Regions from separate parts of the Faecalibacillus sp. H12 genome, predicted to be linked through region 1. Evidence: riboswitches for the same ligand, from Rfam matches in the RefSeq annotation. Region 1 holds a riboswitch; the other holds the start of a gene.
The links. Region 1 has a riboswitch for cyclic di-GMP ahead of HUU89_RS09295 (collagen binding domain-containing protein). Riboswitches for the same ligand answer to the same signal wherever they lie in the genome.
Positions count from the first base shown of each region.

Region 2: linked by a shared signal. The riboswitch ahead of HUU89_RS11975 (SpaA isopeptide-forming pilin-related protein) and the one ahead of HUU89_RS09295 (collagen binding domain-containing protein) in region 1 are both predicted to bind cyclic di-GMP.

Region 1 covers NZ_JABWDK010000013.1:3,869-12,298, forward strand. The annotation lists gene HUU89_RS09295 (collagen binding domain-containing protein) at 1-5,626, opposite strand, end outside; cyclic di-GMP riboswitch class I at 5,720-5,801, opposite strand; gene HUU89_RS09300 (4Fe-4S binding protein) at 5,966-6,136, opposite strand; gene HUU89_RS09305 (histidine phosphatase family protein) at 6,208-6,735, opposite strand; gene HUU89_RS09310 (amidophosphoribosyltransferase) at 6,821-8,227, shown strand; gene pyrB (aspartate carbamoyltransferase) at 8,318-8,430, shown strand, end outside.
Region 2 covers NZ_JABWDK010000026.1:10,642-19,071, forward strand. The annotation lists gene HUU89_RS11970 (Spy0128 family protein) at 1-4,670, shown strand, start outside; cyclic di-GMP riboswitch class I at 5,093-5,177, shown strand; gene HUU89_RS11975 (SpaA isopeptide-forming pilin-related protein) at 5,267-8,430, shown strand, end outside.

The DNA.
Region 1 (8,430 bases):
GATTAATAACTTTAAGCTCTGCACCTGCTATTTTTTCATCATTTTCTTTGTCTACTTTATCAACTTTTACATCATAAGTTGTTAATTCATAAGTATTTTCAAAAGCTACTGTTGCTGCAGTTCCTTTTTCTACATCAATATCTACACTTTTACCTTCATTTACTTCATTTCCTATCATGTAGATTGTTTTTACAAGGGTATAACCATGTATATCATCAACAAGTTCTTTGACAGTATAACCTCCTGTATTTTCTTCTAATTCTAGAATCCAACGATTTCCATCATAAATAAAATCATTTAATGAATATATATGAGATTTTTGTGTATCATTTTGTGTTACTTCAAACTTTATTGAATCACCAATTTGTTCCTTTGATAAATTTCCTTGAATTGTTTTAGTAATAACCAATTTACCTATAGGTTGATCTTTCATGATAACTTCATTGACCACTTTATCATTGATTTTTACTTTTCCATCTTTTGTAACCACAAATTCGATAGGATTCGCAATTTTATAACCATCAGGTGCAGTTATTTCAGTTAAAATATAATTTCCATATCCAAGATTAACCTTTTGTCCATCCTTTGATGAATCTATACTAATAATTTCACCTGTATCCTTATTTTGGATTTGTAAACTAGCGCCCTCAATATCTTCATTATTTAAGATATCTTGTTTACGAATAGAGACTTCATATAATTTTGGAGTATAACTATTTTTAAAAGCTACATTTCCTTCACCTTGATCTTCAATTTGTATACTTTCTGTTTTTTGATCTTCTACTTCTTGTCCGTTTATTATATAAGTGGTTTTAACTGTATAACCTTCTATTGATGAATTTGTTTCTTCAACTGTATATTCTCCAGCTAAAACATCCAATTCTTTCGTCCAAATTTTTTTTACTTCATCATAAGAAAAATCATCTAAAGTATATTTATCTACTTTGTTTGTTTTTTGATTTGTTACTTTAAAAGTAATCTTTTGTGCATCTTTTTTGGGAATATCCCCTTCTATTGTTTTAGTAAGAATTAATTTAGCTTGTGTTTTTTCATCTTTCATAGTGATTTTATTTTCACTCATGCCTTCAATCTTACCATTTTCATTCACTGTAAAATCAATAGGATCCGCCACTCTATAACCATAAGGAGCTTCTTCTTCAATAAGAGTATATTTCCCAGGAGATAATTTTAATTTATGCGTTTTTTCATCATCTTGACCAGAAATCCATCTTTCTACTAGATTACCTTCTTCATCAATTACTTTTAACTTCGCACCATCTACTTCTTTTGTACCAGAAATATCTGTCTTATCTATTTCAACATCAAACACATTTAAATCATAATTATTTTCAAATTCAATAAATGTCGTTTTATCTTTTTTAACAGTAACCTTTTCTGCTATTTTATCTGTTACCTTTTCTTTTATTTCACCATTTTCATTTATTTGATATTGAGTTAAAGATAATTTATGCCCTTTTATAGACGTTACTAATTCTTCAACTTTATATCCTCCTGCAACTTGTATTAATTCCTTTGTCCATTTTTTATTACTTTCATCATAATTAAAGTCTTTTAATGAATACGTATTTACTTCTTTCGTTGAATTATTTGTTACTTTAAAACTTATAACTTTTTCAGCTTGTTCTTTATTGATTGAACCAGTAACACTTTTACTAATTACTATTTTTCCAGGTTTTGCCTCATCTTTCATGATGACTTTATTTGTTTTACTATAAGTACCATCCTTACCTTTTATAGATATTTCTCCATTTTTAGAAACTTTAAAATAAATATCATCTGCTTTTTTATAACCGTCAGGTACTACTTCTTCAATAAGTATATACTCACCAAACGGTAATGAAACAGTATGTGTCTTATCTTTTTCACTGACCCATGAAGCTACTTCTTCTTTTGTTTTTTGATTTACTATTTTAAGTGTTGCTCCAGCAATTTCCTTTTCATTTGTTAGATCTTGTTTGCTTATAGCTACTTCATATGGTTTTGGAGTGTAACTATTTTTAAAGGCTACAGTTACTTCACCTTGATTTTCAATTTGTATACTTTCAGTTTTTTTACCTTCTATTTCTTGTGTATCAATTTTATAAGTTGTTTTTACTGTATAACCTTCCACTGACGAATTTATTTCTTCAACTGTATATTCTTCAGCTAAAACATCTAACTCTTTTGTCCAAGTTTTACTTGCTTCATCATACGAAAACTCATCTAAAGTATATTTATCTGTCTTCTTTGTTTCTTGATTCATTACTTTAAATGTAATCTTTTTGGCATTTTCTTTAGAAATATTCCCTTCTACTGTTTTAGTTAGAATAAGTTTACCTTTTTCGATATGTTTGTCTTCCATGATTATTGTATTTTGATCATTGCCAACTATATTACCATCATTATCCACAACAAACGTAATATCATCAGCTACCATATATCCCTCTGGTGCTTTGGTTTCTTTTAAAACGTATGTTCCTGGTTCTAGTTTAACTTTTCCTGGATTATTATTTTCGCCAGTTATCCAACTTTTTACAGTTTCATTTGTATCTTTATTAATAATACTTAGGTGTGCGTTCTTCAATTCAGATTTCGTCTGTGCATCTATTTTACTAATTTCAATAGTATTTTCTTTTGTTGTTCCTTTTTCGTTAGAAATTGTATAAAAATGCATTGCTTGTGTTTTATCAATAAGTGTTACAGGATAAGTATTATCTCCTTCTTTAATAGCTTCAGGATAATTTTCTTCACTATTTCCTTTAAATATAAAATAATGTGGTGTAGCATCTAATTTATAATTATCAGGTGCTTCTGTTTCAACAATTCTATAAAGAACATTTCTACTCAACCCAGAAAAAGTAAGATAACCCGTTGGTAATGTTTCGCCCTCTGCTTTTAATTTTGTAGCAGTTGTTTCAAAATTATTATTATATGTTACTTCACTACAGCTAAATTTGGCTTTTTCTAAGGCTTTTGTTTGATCATCTTTATCACATTTATAAAGTTTTATACTGACGCCATTCCCTGTGGAAGCTCCTGAACTTTCAAGTACTTTTCCTTTCAAAGAAACATACGTCTCTAATTCAGATTGATTTGGTATTCCTTTTAAAGAACACTTATTGTAGGCATTTGTTTCATTTAATGCGCTACTATCTTCACCTACTGGTAAATTAATAGTTGCTTCATATTCAAGAACAACTTTCTTTTCATCAGGAATTATTATTTTTAATACATGTTTTGTTTCATCATAGCTTACTTGATTAGCCGTAGCTTTATTACCATTAATTGTTAAACTATTCATATAATAATCAAGAGCACTTCCCATTTCATCAACAAGTTCGATATCTTTACCCTCATTTAATTTAATTGCACCTTCATTCACCGTAATTTTATATCTAACATTTGGTGCTGTATCTTGATTATAAGTATATTCTTTCTTTAAAATATCGTTTTTTGATAACCCAAACCATCTTGTAGCTGTTGCTGTTGAAATATTGCCATCAATAGATAAAGACGCCTTATTGTCATAGGCTTTATCTCCTAGTGCTTTTGAAACATCTATAATGCTTGCTTTATATGTTAGATTTAAAGAATTTGTTTTCAAATAATCTAATGCTGCATTTGTAAATATAAACTTAACTTTTCCGTTTTCTTTTTCTACTTGAATATTCTTAAGAATCTCTTCATTTGTTATTTGACTATCCCATTTTTCAATTATATCTAATGAGTTATCTACATACTGTGTATTTTCAGGAAGTGTATCTTCAATAAAAACATTTTTTGCATCGGTTGGTACTTTTTTTACAATTAATTTCCAAGCCATTTCATCTTTATTACAAGAGCTACCCCAATAACCTTCTTTTTCAAGAAAAGTTTCAATTTTATAATCATAATTAGCATTACTTTCCCCTAATTTCTTTGTTTCATTAAAACATTCACCTTTATTTGCATAAGATGTTGTTGTTGATGGAATATTATCTAGAGATGTAATAACTTGTATAATAATAGTTCCTTCATTTACTTTTCCAAAGTCAAAAGTTAATTCTCTATCCTTTTGACTAAATATTGGTGTACCATTATATCCACTTTTAACTTGATATGATTTATAATTCATTCCTTCTGGCGTTGTATCTTTAACAATTAAATGATTTATACCATTTTCAGGAACATTAATTTTTATTTGCCATGCAACCTCTTGTGAATTTCTTATTGTTAGACAAGTTTTTTCAATAAATTGATAATTTTCTTTTCCTACTTTAAATGAATCTGTATAATCCGTGTTTTGTGTATTACCAAAAGGATTAATAGTGAACGTATTACTCTTTGTAATAGCTGGCGCATTACTAGGATCTTCACCAAATTTAGTTTGGTAAGTCATCTTATACTCCTTATCACATCCAGCAGGTACTTGGAAATTTCCAGTTGTTAAACTTTCCCATGTTAATCCTTCAATAGAAGGACTACATTTAAAACTTCCATCAATATATTCACCAATATTATCACCTAACGAGTCTTTAATAGTAGAACCACCAATATCAAAATTACCCCCAGGATTTAACGTAACTTCCCAATTGATAACCTTATTACTATCATCACCAGTAACACTATGCTTTTTTTCTGCCCAATTTTTCTTAGTATATTCTAATTTCTTATAAGAATTTTTTTCATTTGTTTGTGTATCACTCTTTACAGTTATGTTATTTCCAACTTTAGAATTCCAATCATCCGGATTATATGCAAAAACATCTTTTTTTACTTTTACTTTATATTTAGCATATAAAACTTCTTTATCATTCATACTTCCAATTGTATATTGAAATTTATTAGTTTCTTTTAAATTATTTGTAACTGTACCAGTATAAGAAATTGTACAGGCTTCATCTGTGTAAAATTGAACATCTCCATCTAATGTCATATTTTCATCCATTTGATCAGTCACAACAACGTTTGTTTGTGGACCAGTTGCTGAAACCTTTAATTTAAATTCTGCAGAAAGGTTATCCCCCTCACTTATAACTTTTCCACCTGTTTTTTCAATATCTACCTTATCGTTAGATTTATCACGATCCATATCAATGATAAATTGACCAACACCTGGTAAGTCTAGTTTCCCTTTTCCACCTTCATGATTGTTTGTAAATGAATCACTCAAAGTTCCATTGATGATAAGTGAACCATGTCTATTTGATTTACTAAAAAATAATTCACTTTGATCTCCTGCATTATATTTAACTGTAATTGTATTACCTTTTATTTCAAAATGTCCTACAGTTTCCGCACCTTCTTTTAGTTCCTTAATTCCTTCTTCCATGGTTATTCCATCAGGCAAAGTATAAACCATTGTATTATTATCTTTTGTTGGAAACTGATTATCAATAAATCCCCATACTAGTTTGATAGAAATTGCTGAACCATACGGTATTTTGTTTTCTATATTCGGCTGTAAAAGATGGTCTCCAATTTTAATATAACTTCTATCAACTACATCACTTGGTAGATTTTTATCAATAAATTGAGATAAATCTACCGATTCTTCAGCAAATGCACTAAATACATTTGTTGAAACTGCTGTTACTATCATGGCTATCACCAATAATAGTGAAAACAACTTCTTCTTTCTATTCATTATTCTTCCTCCCAATTTTACAAAACTATAAAAAAATATTGACGATAAATGATAATTATAAAAAAAGCCGCAAGAAAAGACTAAGTACACATCATCTGCAACTCAGCCAACTTCCTTACGGTTCAGTTCTGTAGCTTTGCGTCACTATTTTTCAATAGTTTTGCCTTTAAAATATATAATTTTTATAAACTAATATTATCACATAATTTCAACAAAAAATATCTTTTACGACCAAAATATGCTTTTTTTCGACCGAAAAATTTTCAACATAATAAAAAGGACTTTTTTGATATAACCATATATCATAAAAAGTCCTTTATAACTATTAAATTTATCTTATTATTCAGCTGAAATAGCTTCTACTGGACAAGTTCCAACACATGCTTGACATCCAATGCATGTATCTTTGTCACATTCCATTTTTCCTTCGTCATCAAATGCTAAAGCTTCTACAGGACAAACACCAGCACATGCTCCACATCCGATACAAGTATCTTTATCTACGTTCATATTTAACTCTCCTTTTCCTTTTTTCCTATAATTAGTATAACACTTTCCACTTTTCAGTCAATACAAAGTCACTATTTTTCATAGCTTTGAATACAACAATTTTCGGGTAACCATGTCATTAATTCTTCATTTGTCATATCATTAAAATAACTATGAATGACACGCACGATACCTCCATGACAAACAACTAAAATGTTTTTATCAGGATATTTATTTTCAAGTTCTTCTAAAAAACTATACACACGATGGACTACTTGAAATAAAGATTCTCCGCCTGGATAATGGAGTCCATGATTTTGTTTATAATATTGAAATTCTTCATTATTAACAATTCCTTCAAATTTGCCAAAATTGATTTCTTGAATTCTAGAATCTATTTTAATTTCTAATTGATGATTTTCATTTATGATTTTTGCAGTTTCATGTGCTCTTTGAAGTGGTGAGGCAAAAATCATATCTAATGAAATATCTTTTAATTGTTCACTGGCCATTTTAGCTTGTTGCTTTCCTAAAGATGTTAATTCCACATCCGAAATGCCACAAACTTTATTATCAATGTTATAACCTGTTTGACCATGTCTTACTATATATAATTTCATTTTTTTATGTCCTTTATCTTCATTTTGTTTTATGTTATCATATTTTTGGCATTTAGAGAACAAATGAAAAAGGAGAAAATTACATATGGGTGGTATGTTTGGCGTTGTCAGTCGTAAAGACTGTGTCACTGATTTGTTTTTTGGTATTGATTATCATTCTCATTTAGGAACAAAAAAAGGTGGGATTGCAGTTTATGGAGAAAACGGTTTTAACCGTGCAATTCATAATATTTCAAATTCACCATTTAGAACTAAGTTTGAAAATGATATTAAAGAAATGTCTGGAAAAATGGGGATTGGTTGTATTTCAGACAATGAACCTCAACCTCTTTTAATCAATTGTCGTTTAGGTAGTTATGCAATTGTTTCTGTAGGTAGAGTTGCAAATATGGAAGAATTGATTCAAGATGCTTTTGATAATGGGCATACTCATTTTCTAGAGATGTCTGGGGGAGAAGTGAATCAAACTGAATTGATTGCTGCAATGATCAATCAAAAGGATACTTATGTTGATGGAATTATCAATGTTTTAAGAAAAGTAAAAGGTTCTATTTCTTTTATGTTGATGACAAAAGATGGTTTGTATTTAGTACGTGATAAATTAGGAAGAACTCCATTAAATATTGGTAAGGGGGAAAATGGATTCTGTGCTTCGTTTGAAAGTCATGCTTATATCAATTTAGGCTATTCTTTATATAAAGAATTAGGACCTGGTGAAGTTTGTTTTATGACCAGTGAAGAAGTGAAAACACTTGTAGAAGCCAATGATAAAATGAAAATTTGTTCATTTTTATGGGTATACTATGGTTATCCAACAAGTTGTTATGAAGGACGTAATGTTGAAGAAATGCGTTATGAATGTGGTCGTTTAATGGCTCAAAGAGATGATATTAAAGATATTGATCTTGTAGCAGGTGTTCCTGATAGTGGAATTGCCCATGCGATTGGTTATTCAAATGAATCACATATTCAATATGGAAGACCTTTTATTAAATACACACCTACGTGGCCACGTTCATTTATGCCACAAATTCAAGCGGATCGTAATTTAATTGCAAAAATGAAATTAATTCCAATTGCTAGCTTGATTAAAGGAAAATCATTATTATTAATTGATGATTCAATTGTTCGGGGAACACAACTAAGAGATACAACTGAATATTTATATAACTCTGGAGCAAGAGCAGTCCATATCAGACCTGCTTGTCCTCCAATTATGTATGGATGTCCTTACTTAAACTTTTCAAGAAGTACAAGTGATATGGATTTAATTACACGTCGTGTTATTAGAAAACGTGAAGGAGAAAATGATATCAATATGTTAGAAACATATAGTGATCCAGATACTCCTGAATATAATGCAATGGTAGAAGAAATCCGTAAAGAACTTAATTTTACTTCTTTACGTTTTAATCGTTTGGATGATATGCTTCAAGCTATTGGACTTGATAGTGATAAGATCTGTACTTATTGTTTTAATGGTAAAAAATAATACGGAAAGAAATTTCCGTATTTTTTTAAAATATATTTAATAGCTTTCTAAGGAGTGCTATAATATTGAAGAAAAAAAAAGGAGACTATTATGAAATATTTAATTGACCCAATGGATTTAAGTGTAGAAGAAATTGATGAACTAATTGATATTGCGAATGATATTATTAAAGATCGTACACGCTATCAAGATGTTTGTCGTCA
Region 2 (8,430 bases), on a different contig from region 1:
ATGAGTTTAAGTTTGAAGGAAATGCTTCTTTAAGTCTTGTTGGTAAAAAAGTATTAGATGGTAAGAAACTTGAAAATGATGAGTTTACTTATGGATTACAAGAATATAAAGATAGTGAATATTCAACAAAAGAAGGACATGAAAAAGAAGTAACAAATGATCAAAAGGGAAATATTCAAGTTGATCTTTCTTATGATGAAAACGATATTGGTAAACATTATTATCAATTAAAAGAAAAGAATACAAAGAAAAAAGGAATTGATTATGATCAAAGAATTTATAACATCATAGTTGATGTACAATATGATGAATCGAAAGATCAATTAGTTGTTAGTAAGACAATGACTATTAATGGACAAAATGTAGATTCTATTACGTTTGAAAATACGTATTCTTCAAATGCTGCTACGACATTTAAAGGTCATAAAATATTAGAAGGTAGAGATTTAAATGCAAATGAATTTAATTTTGTTCTTCAAGAAACAAAATCAGATTATCAAACAGCAATTGGTGAAAGCAAGACAGTTTCAAATGATAGTCAAGGTGATTTTAACTTTGGAAAGATTTCTTATAGAGATTTAACTTATGGCGAAAAACAAATACATTATTATATTATTAAAGAAGTTAATCCTGTTTTACAAGGAACTTATCAAGGTGTAAGTTATGATCAAAAAGTTTATAAAATAAAAGTGGTTGTGACTGATCAAAAAGATGGTACAGCCACAGTTGAAAGAACAGTTGAAAATAATGATATTCAATTTAAAAATACGTATCAAGCTGAAGGTTCTACATCGTTAATTATTCATAAACAATTAACAGGTGGTACTTTAAAAGCAAATATGTTTAAGTTTAAATTGCAACAAACGGATGAAAACTTTAAAAAGACCGTTGGTAATAGCCAAACAGTAACAAATAGTTCTTTAGGTCAAGGTCAATTTGTGATTCATTTTAATCAAGCAGGGACATATTATTATACGGTTTCTGAAGTAAATAATCATAAGTCAAATGTTACGTATGATTCGATTGTCTATCAAATAAAGATCAAGACGGAAGATGATGGACAAGGAAATATCAAAGAAGTTTCTAGAAGTATTTCTTATGTAGATGAAATGACAAAACCTACAAGTGAGGAAAAAGAAAATTTAACTTTTAAAAATGCTGTAGGTATTCAAGTAGTAGGTCATAAAAAATTAATCAATAAAAAATTAGAAGAAGGTATGTTTACTTTTAGTATTTCTAAAATAGATTATGATAAAAATAACAATAAATATACTGTTGAAAAGCAATTGATGACAACAACAAATGATGAAAATGGAGACTTTTCATTTATAAATTTTGATGAGTATCATCAAACAGGTGATTATTATTATGTTGTAAAAGAAGTTAATAATAAATTATCCTATATTGATTATGACAAGCAAGAATATATCATTCATGTAAGTGTTGAAAATGGTGATGATGGTTTAGAAGTATCAAAAGAAATTCTTAAAGATAATACTTCTGTTGATGAAATGAATTTTAAAAATACTTATCGTGGTCAAGGAAAGGTAAGGATTGATGGTAAGAAAGTATTACTTGATCAAGGCGTAAGTCAAGTATTAAGTGGTGGAGAATTTAAGTTTAAAATTACAAGAGTAAATGATGAAAAAGGAAGTTTGTATAAAGGAGAAATCTTAGATTCGATTGAAAAAGAAACCGTTAAAAATGATCAAAACGGACAATTTAAATTTAATATTTCTTATAAAGATTTAGATTTTTCTAAAAAGGATAGTTATACGTTTTATTATCAAATTGATGAAGAAAATAGTGGATTGACGAAAGATGGTGTTACCTATAATAAAAATAATGATGCTTATATTATAGAAGTAACTGTAAGTGATCAACAAGATGGTAATTATGATGTTTCTTATCGAATTATTGATCATGATGAAATAATTTTTACAAATGAATATAATGCAAGTGGTGAAACACAAATTATTGGAACGAAGTCTTTAAAAGGAAAGAAATTGGTAGATGATGAGTTTACTTTTGAATTAGTTGAAGTTGATGGTATTCAAGGTAAAGAAAAGGAAAATGGTAGAAAGTTAGAAACAATAAATAAAGAAGGTCAATTTATTTTTGATATTCAAGATATTAGAAAAGCTGGTACAACTTATTATAAGGTTTATGAAAAAGCTGATAAAAAGAAAACAGGTATTCAATATGATGAAACTGTTTATTATGTTGAAGCGAAAGCTGTATTTGAAGATAATCAATTGAAAGTAACTAATACGTTATATGACCAAGATGGACATCAATTAGATAAAAATAAAGGTATTGAATTTGAAAATGAATTTAAAGCTACTGGTAAGATTGATTTAAGTGGACATAAGAATTTTATTGATCAAGATGGACAAGATGTAGCTTTTGATGCAGGTGATTTCAAGTTTAAAATTGAAGAATTAGATCAAGATGGAGCGACTTTGAAAAAAGATGGATATAGTGACACAGTTGAAAATGATCAAGATGGTAATTATCATTTTAAAACAATTCATTATCAAAAAGCAGGAATATATTATTATCGTGTAAGTGAAGTACGTGATAATTTAGAGGTCACTTATGATACAACTCAATATATTGTAAAAGTTGATGTAAAAGCAAATGATAGTAAACAATTTGATATTTCAGTTGATATTGTGAATGGTCAAAATGAACATATTGATCAAGATAAACTTAACTTTACTAATAGACTTTTTGAATATAAAGTAGCTTTATTATCGATGGGTGGTATTAAAACTGTCAGTGCCGGGCAATCCGTTATAATGGATGATGGTTTGTTTAGATTTGGTTTATATGAAGGAAATGATAATGAACAAAGTAATATGATTGATACTGCTAAAAATGATACAGTAGGAGCTTATAGCTTTGATGATGTAGAAATTGATCAACCGGGTACTTATCATTATACGATTGAAGAAATGAATGCTGGTAAGGAAGTTGCTGGTATTGCTTATACAAATCATCAATATCATGTAGAAGCTGTTGTAAATAAAGATGGTAAAGGTGGCTTGAATGTTGATTCGGTTAAAGTAACGAATGAAAATAATCAAGTTGTTAAAGATCAATCGGTAGTTGTAGAGACTTCACAAGATTTATCACTTACAAACCAAGCTGTTAAATCATTAAAAGTAAATAAGGTATGGAATGATCAAGGACATAGTGACACCATCCAACCTGTAACAGTGCATTTAGTTAAAAATGGTAAAGTTGTAGAAGGAAAATCTATTGTATTATCAAATGATAATCAATGGAGTGGTTCGTTTGATAATTTACCAATAAAAGATAGTCAAGGAAATTTAAACGTTTATACTGTTAAAGAAGATAAAGTAGATTATTATAAGACACAATATATTCAAAATGAAGATGGTAGTATTACGATTACAAATACTTATATCAATCCAACGGCAGTAGATGTTCAATTGGTTGCTAAAAAGAATTTAGTTGGTGGCAAAGTCTTATCTGCTGGTATGTATCAATTTGATTTATTGGATGGTAATAATGAAGTTGTTGAAACACAAACAAATGATGATCAAGGTAATATTTATTTTAATACATTGAATTTTAATCAAGAAGGACATTATGTTTATTATATTCAAGAACATGTAAATGATAATGATCCATTTGTTGAATATGATCAATCTATTTATCAAGTCAATATTGATGTTTCAAGAAACGGTAATAATTTACAAGCTGAAGTAGAATATCTATTAGATGATAAACAAGTGGATGATGTTACATTTAATAATATTTATCATCCGTTATCATTAACTGTTCAAAAACGTTCTAAAGATTTATCGAAAGATCCTTTGGAAGGTGCTGTTTATGGATTATATAAAGTAAATGAAAAAGGAACAGATATTCTTATTGAAAAACAAACTTCTAATAGTGAAGGATATATGACATTTATGAAAGCTGTTCCTGAATATCAATATTATTTTAAAGAAATCTCTGCACCTAATGGACATACAGTTGATGAATATAAGACAAAGACATTTACAATTAAATGGATACGTCATAAAAATGGTAAAATTTCTTATCAATTAATTTATGATGGTCAAAAAGAAGATTTAGAAGAAGAAAAACAAGAGGATAGTTTAAACTTATATGCACAACAATCAATAGCGCTATTAGAAAATGAAGATACAAGTGTGAACTTAGAAGCTATTGGAGTAGCAGATGAAGTAACTAAATTAAACGTAACGAAAGTAGATAATCAAGGTAATTATTTAACAGGAGCACATTTACAAATTCTTGAAAAAGAAACTGGAAAAGTTATTTGTGATTGGGTTTCTACAGCGGATACCTTTAGCACTTTAAGAGAATTAAATGTAAATACTGTTTATATCTTAAGAGAAGTTGAAGCTCCAACAGGTTATGTAAAAGCAAGTGATACAGAATTTAAATTAGATGATTATGGTATTGTAACGAAGATTTCTGGAGATGCTCAACTTGTAGATGATCAAACATTTAATTTATATAATTCTAAACAAATTAAAGAAAAAGTTGTTTATAAAACAAATGTGACAACTGTAAAAACAGGAGATAATACAAATATTGTTATTTATGTAATTTTATTGTTTATTTCTTTAGTGTGTATCTTTATCTTCTTAAAGGAAAAAAGAAGGGAATAATTTGTTTCTTTTAAATTATCAGATGTGTGGGATGAATTTCATCCCACTTTTCTTTTATATAAAATTGACAAGCAAAGAATGAATCTATATAATATAAGTGAATGATACTCATAGTCTCAATAATAAAAAGGAACGAAAAAAGTTTGAAAAAGTAAAGATTTGTAACTATGACGGACACCCCTTATATATTTATGAACATATATTTTCTATAATAAATATGTCAATAGATAGAACGGAGAAAGGAATATTAGTGCAGTTTAGATTTAAAAAATGTCGTTTGGTTTTGTAGGGTTGTCAAAAATTGAATAAGGATATAGAATAATAAAATTAAATAAAAAATATGTGAAAAACTAGGAAAATTTGTTAAAAAAAATGGCTTTTGAAAAATTGAAAAAGCGTTGATTTTATGATAGGATTCTAGTGAAGGATAATAGCAAAATTAGTGAAAGCTAATGACGCAAAGTTACGGGTCTAAGTACAAAAGTATATGATTGCCGGGCCGCCCAATTCAAAAAAAGAATAGGCGGCTTTTTACCGTCTTATAGGAATATTTAATAAAATGGTGAACATATATATTAAAATGGGAGGTAAAAATTATGCTGAAACGTATGAGAAGAATTGGTTTATTTGTTCTAGCAATAGCAGTAGTTATTAGTAGTGCAATTATTGCCTCTGCTAATGAAAGAAGTGGTACTACTACAGGAAGTGCAACAGCACAAACAACTGCTTCTAGTTATGTAATAGAAAATAAAAGTAGCGATAGAAAAGATATTACAGTTACAATTCAACATTATAATGGAAGCAAAAAAATCTATTCAGATGATGTGAAAACTCTATCTTATGGATCAAAAATCAACGATTACGCTAAAGCAATAAATTGGGATGTAAGTAGTGTAACTGTTGATGGAAATGCCGTATCAAATAAAAATTATATTGAATTGACAGGGACTGGAAGTGCAACGGTTGTAGTGAATTACACTGCCAAAGAAACAGATGTATTAGGAGATACTTCTTTCTATGATTACACAGTAAGAGCTGGTGAATCAAATGGAAATTATTATTCTTTTAATATGTTAGGAGATAATACTAATCAAAGATTGACATCTGGTACATCTAGAAATTCATGGAAAGGTGTTTATTGGAATGGATGGCAAAATATTGAATATCAAAGTAGAAGTGATTTAGGTACAGGAAACAATTATGAAACATATTCTTATGAATTGATGAAAGATGACTATGATGTTAATGCTTATACAGGAAGCAGCAAAGTAATTAAAGGATTGTTGAATGGTATAGATAGTGATGGAAATGTAAAATTTAATTATACTGAACCAGGATTCTTTGTTAAGAGTAATGAAACAGTAACAATCAATGGAAAAGAAACTTATCTTAGACGTTATATAGATAGTATGAATTTGAAATTTCATAAAACAGGTGATACTTATAAATTAACTTCAGTTATTGATACAGCACAAAATAATAAAGAAGTGACAACAAGTGGTTCAAATTTCTTCCCACTTAATGATTATTCTACAGAAGGAACACCAAATTACTTTTTTGGAATGAGATATGATGTTGAATTCGCAATAGGTGATTATGTCGGTGATTTGACTTATAAATTTACCGGTGATGATGATATGTGGGTGGTTTTAGATAATACCAATGTCATTATTGATTTAGGTGGAATTCATGCTGCAGCTACAGATAGTGTTGATTTGTGGAGTAAATTAGGCTTAACTCCTGGAAGTTTAACAGAAGAGCAAAAAAATCAAACGCATAAATTAACAATTCTTTATATGGAACGTGGCGCTGGAGAATCTAATTGTCAAATGGAATTTACTCTTCCAAATGCAAAAGTTGTTGATGTTATAGAAAAGCCAAAAGCTGATTTGAATCTTCAAAAGGTTGATGAAAACGGAAATGGATTAAGTGATGCAGTATTTAAGTTAGAAAATGATTCAACAAAAGAAGCAAGTAGAGTTAAATCAACTAGTGATGGAAATATTACTTTTAGTGGTTTAAAAGAAGGTACCTATACCTTAACAGAAGTAAGTGCTCCAGATGGCTATTTAGTTTCTGATGATACATGGAAAGTAAGAGTTACAGTTGATAGCAATAATAATGCAGTTGCAAAGCTCTACTTGGTTAAAGATGATCAAGAACAAGAAGTAGCACAAACAAATGGTAAATATAAAATTGAAAATAAAAAGGTTCAAGAAATTATTGAAAACTCTTTACAATATGACAAGACTGCAAAAGTAAAAGATTGGGATGAAAGAACATATGATATTAACATTACTGCTAAATCTTTATCTACAAGTTCAAGCGTAGTTCAAAAAGAAGCAGTAGCTGATATTATGATGGTTTTAGATATTTCAGGTAGTATGCTTTACAATGGGAATAGTAACAATCCTACAGATAATGGAGGATTTAGAACTGTTGGAAAATACTGTGATGTAAAAAATAGTTTAGATGTTAATAAAGTGTATTATTATAGTAATACATTAACAGATGTTTCATATAAGCATACTAATGGTAATTCATATACTTATAAAAATGCTAAATATCCAATGATTTATATAAATGATACATGGAAATATTATAACGGAAGTAGTTGGGTAAATATACCAGATAAGATTTCAGGTTATTATGGAAATAAAATGGATAACAACACAACAATTTATACATTGGATAGTGGATTAACTGGATTAAAAGAAGCATCTTCAGCATTTATTTCAGCAACAGCAGAATCCTCAGAAAATAGTAGAATTGGTGTTGCAACATTCAATGCTTATGGAAATAATTTAAGCAATCTAGTAAATGCAAGAGATAATAAAAATAGCTTAAAACAAACAATTGCAAGTATCTATGCAGCTGGTGGTACGTCTCCTCAAAAAGGCTTAAGTATAGCACAAACAAATTTAGCTAATTCTAAACGTACAGATGTTCCTCAATATGTTATTTTATTTACAGATGGGGCACCTTCTGAAGACACGGATAAAAATGATTCCAAAGAAATAGCAAGACAATTAAGAGAATCGGGTATAACGGTATATACAGTTGGATTAAAGTTGAATGATGAAACATCTAATTGGTTATCTGAAAATATTGCATCAACAAATTGTGCTTTTACAGCAGCAAATGTTGATGAATTAAAGGTAATCTTTGCTAAAATTCAACAAACAATATCACAAAATATTGATATTAAAAATGCTAATATTGTTGATGTAATTGATCCACGTTTCCAACTAGTAGGTAATGATGGAAATGTTATAACAGATGATGAACTTAAGCAAGGTGAAATAGAAATTACAGGAACTAATGGCAAAGTTGGTATGGCGTATTATGATGAAGTTAATAATACCCAAGCAATTAGATGGACTGACCAAACGATTCCAAATGTTAATACTGGTGAATGGAACACAACAATAACTGTTAAAGCACGTGACAAATATATAGGTGGTAATAACGTTCCAACTAACGTAAGTCCAGATTCAAAAATAACGACAGGTTTTGGTGAAGCTGTTTTACCTCAACCTAAAGTGAATGTAAAAGTTGATATTGCAACCACTAATGATGATATTTGGATCAATAGTGGTGAGACAGTTCCAGTTGATGATACTAATATTGGAAATAGTAAAGTCTTTGATATAGAAAATGTTGTTAATAGTAAAGGTAATATTGTATATAAGTACAATGAATCAACGAAAGAATTTGAAAAAATTACAAAAGGCGATTTAACTATACAATGGTATACTGA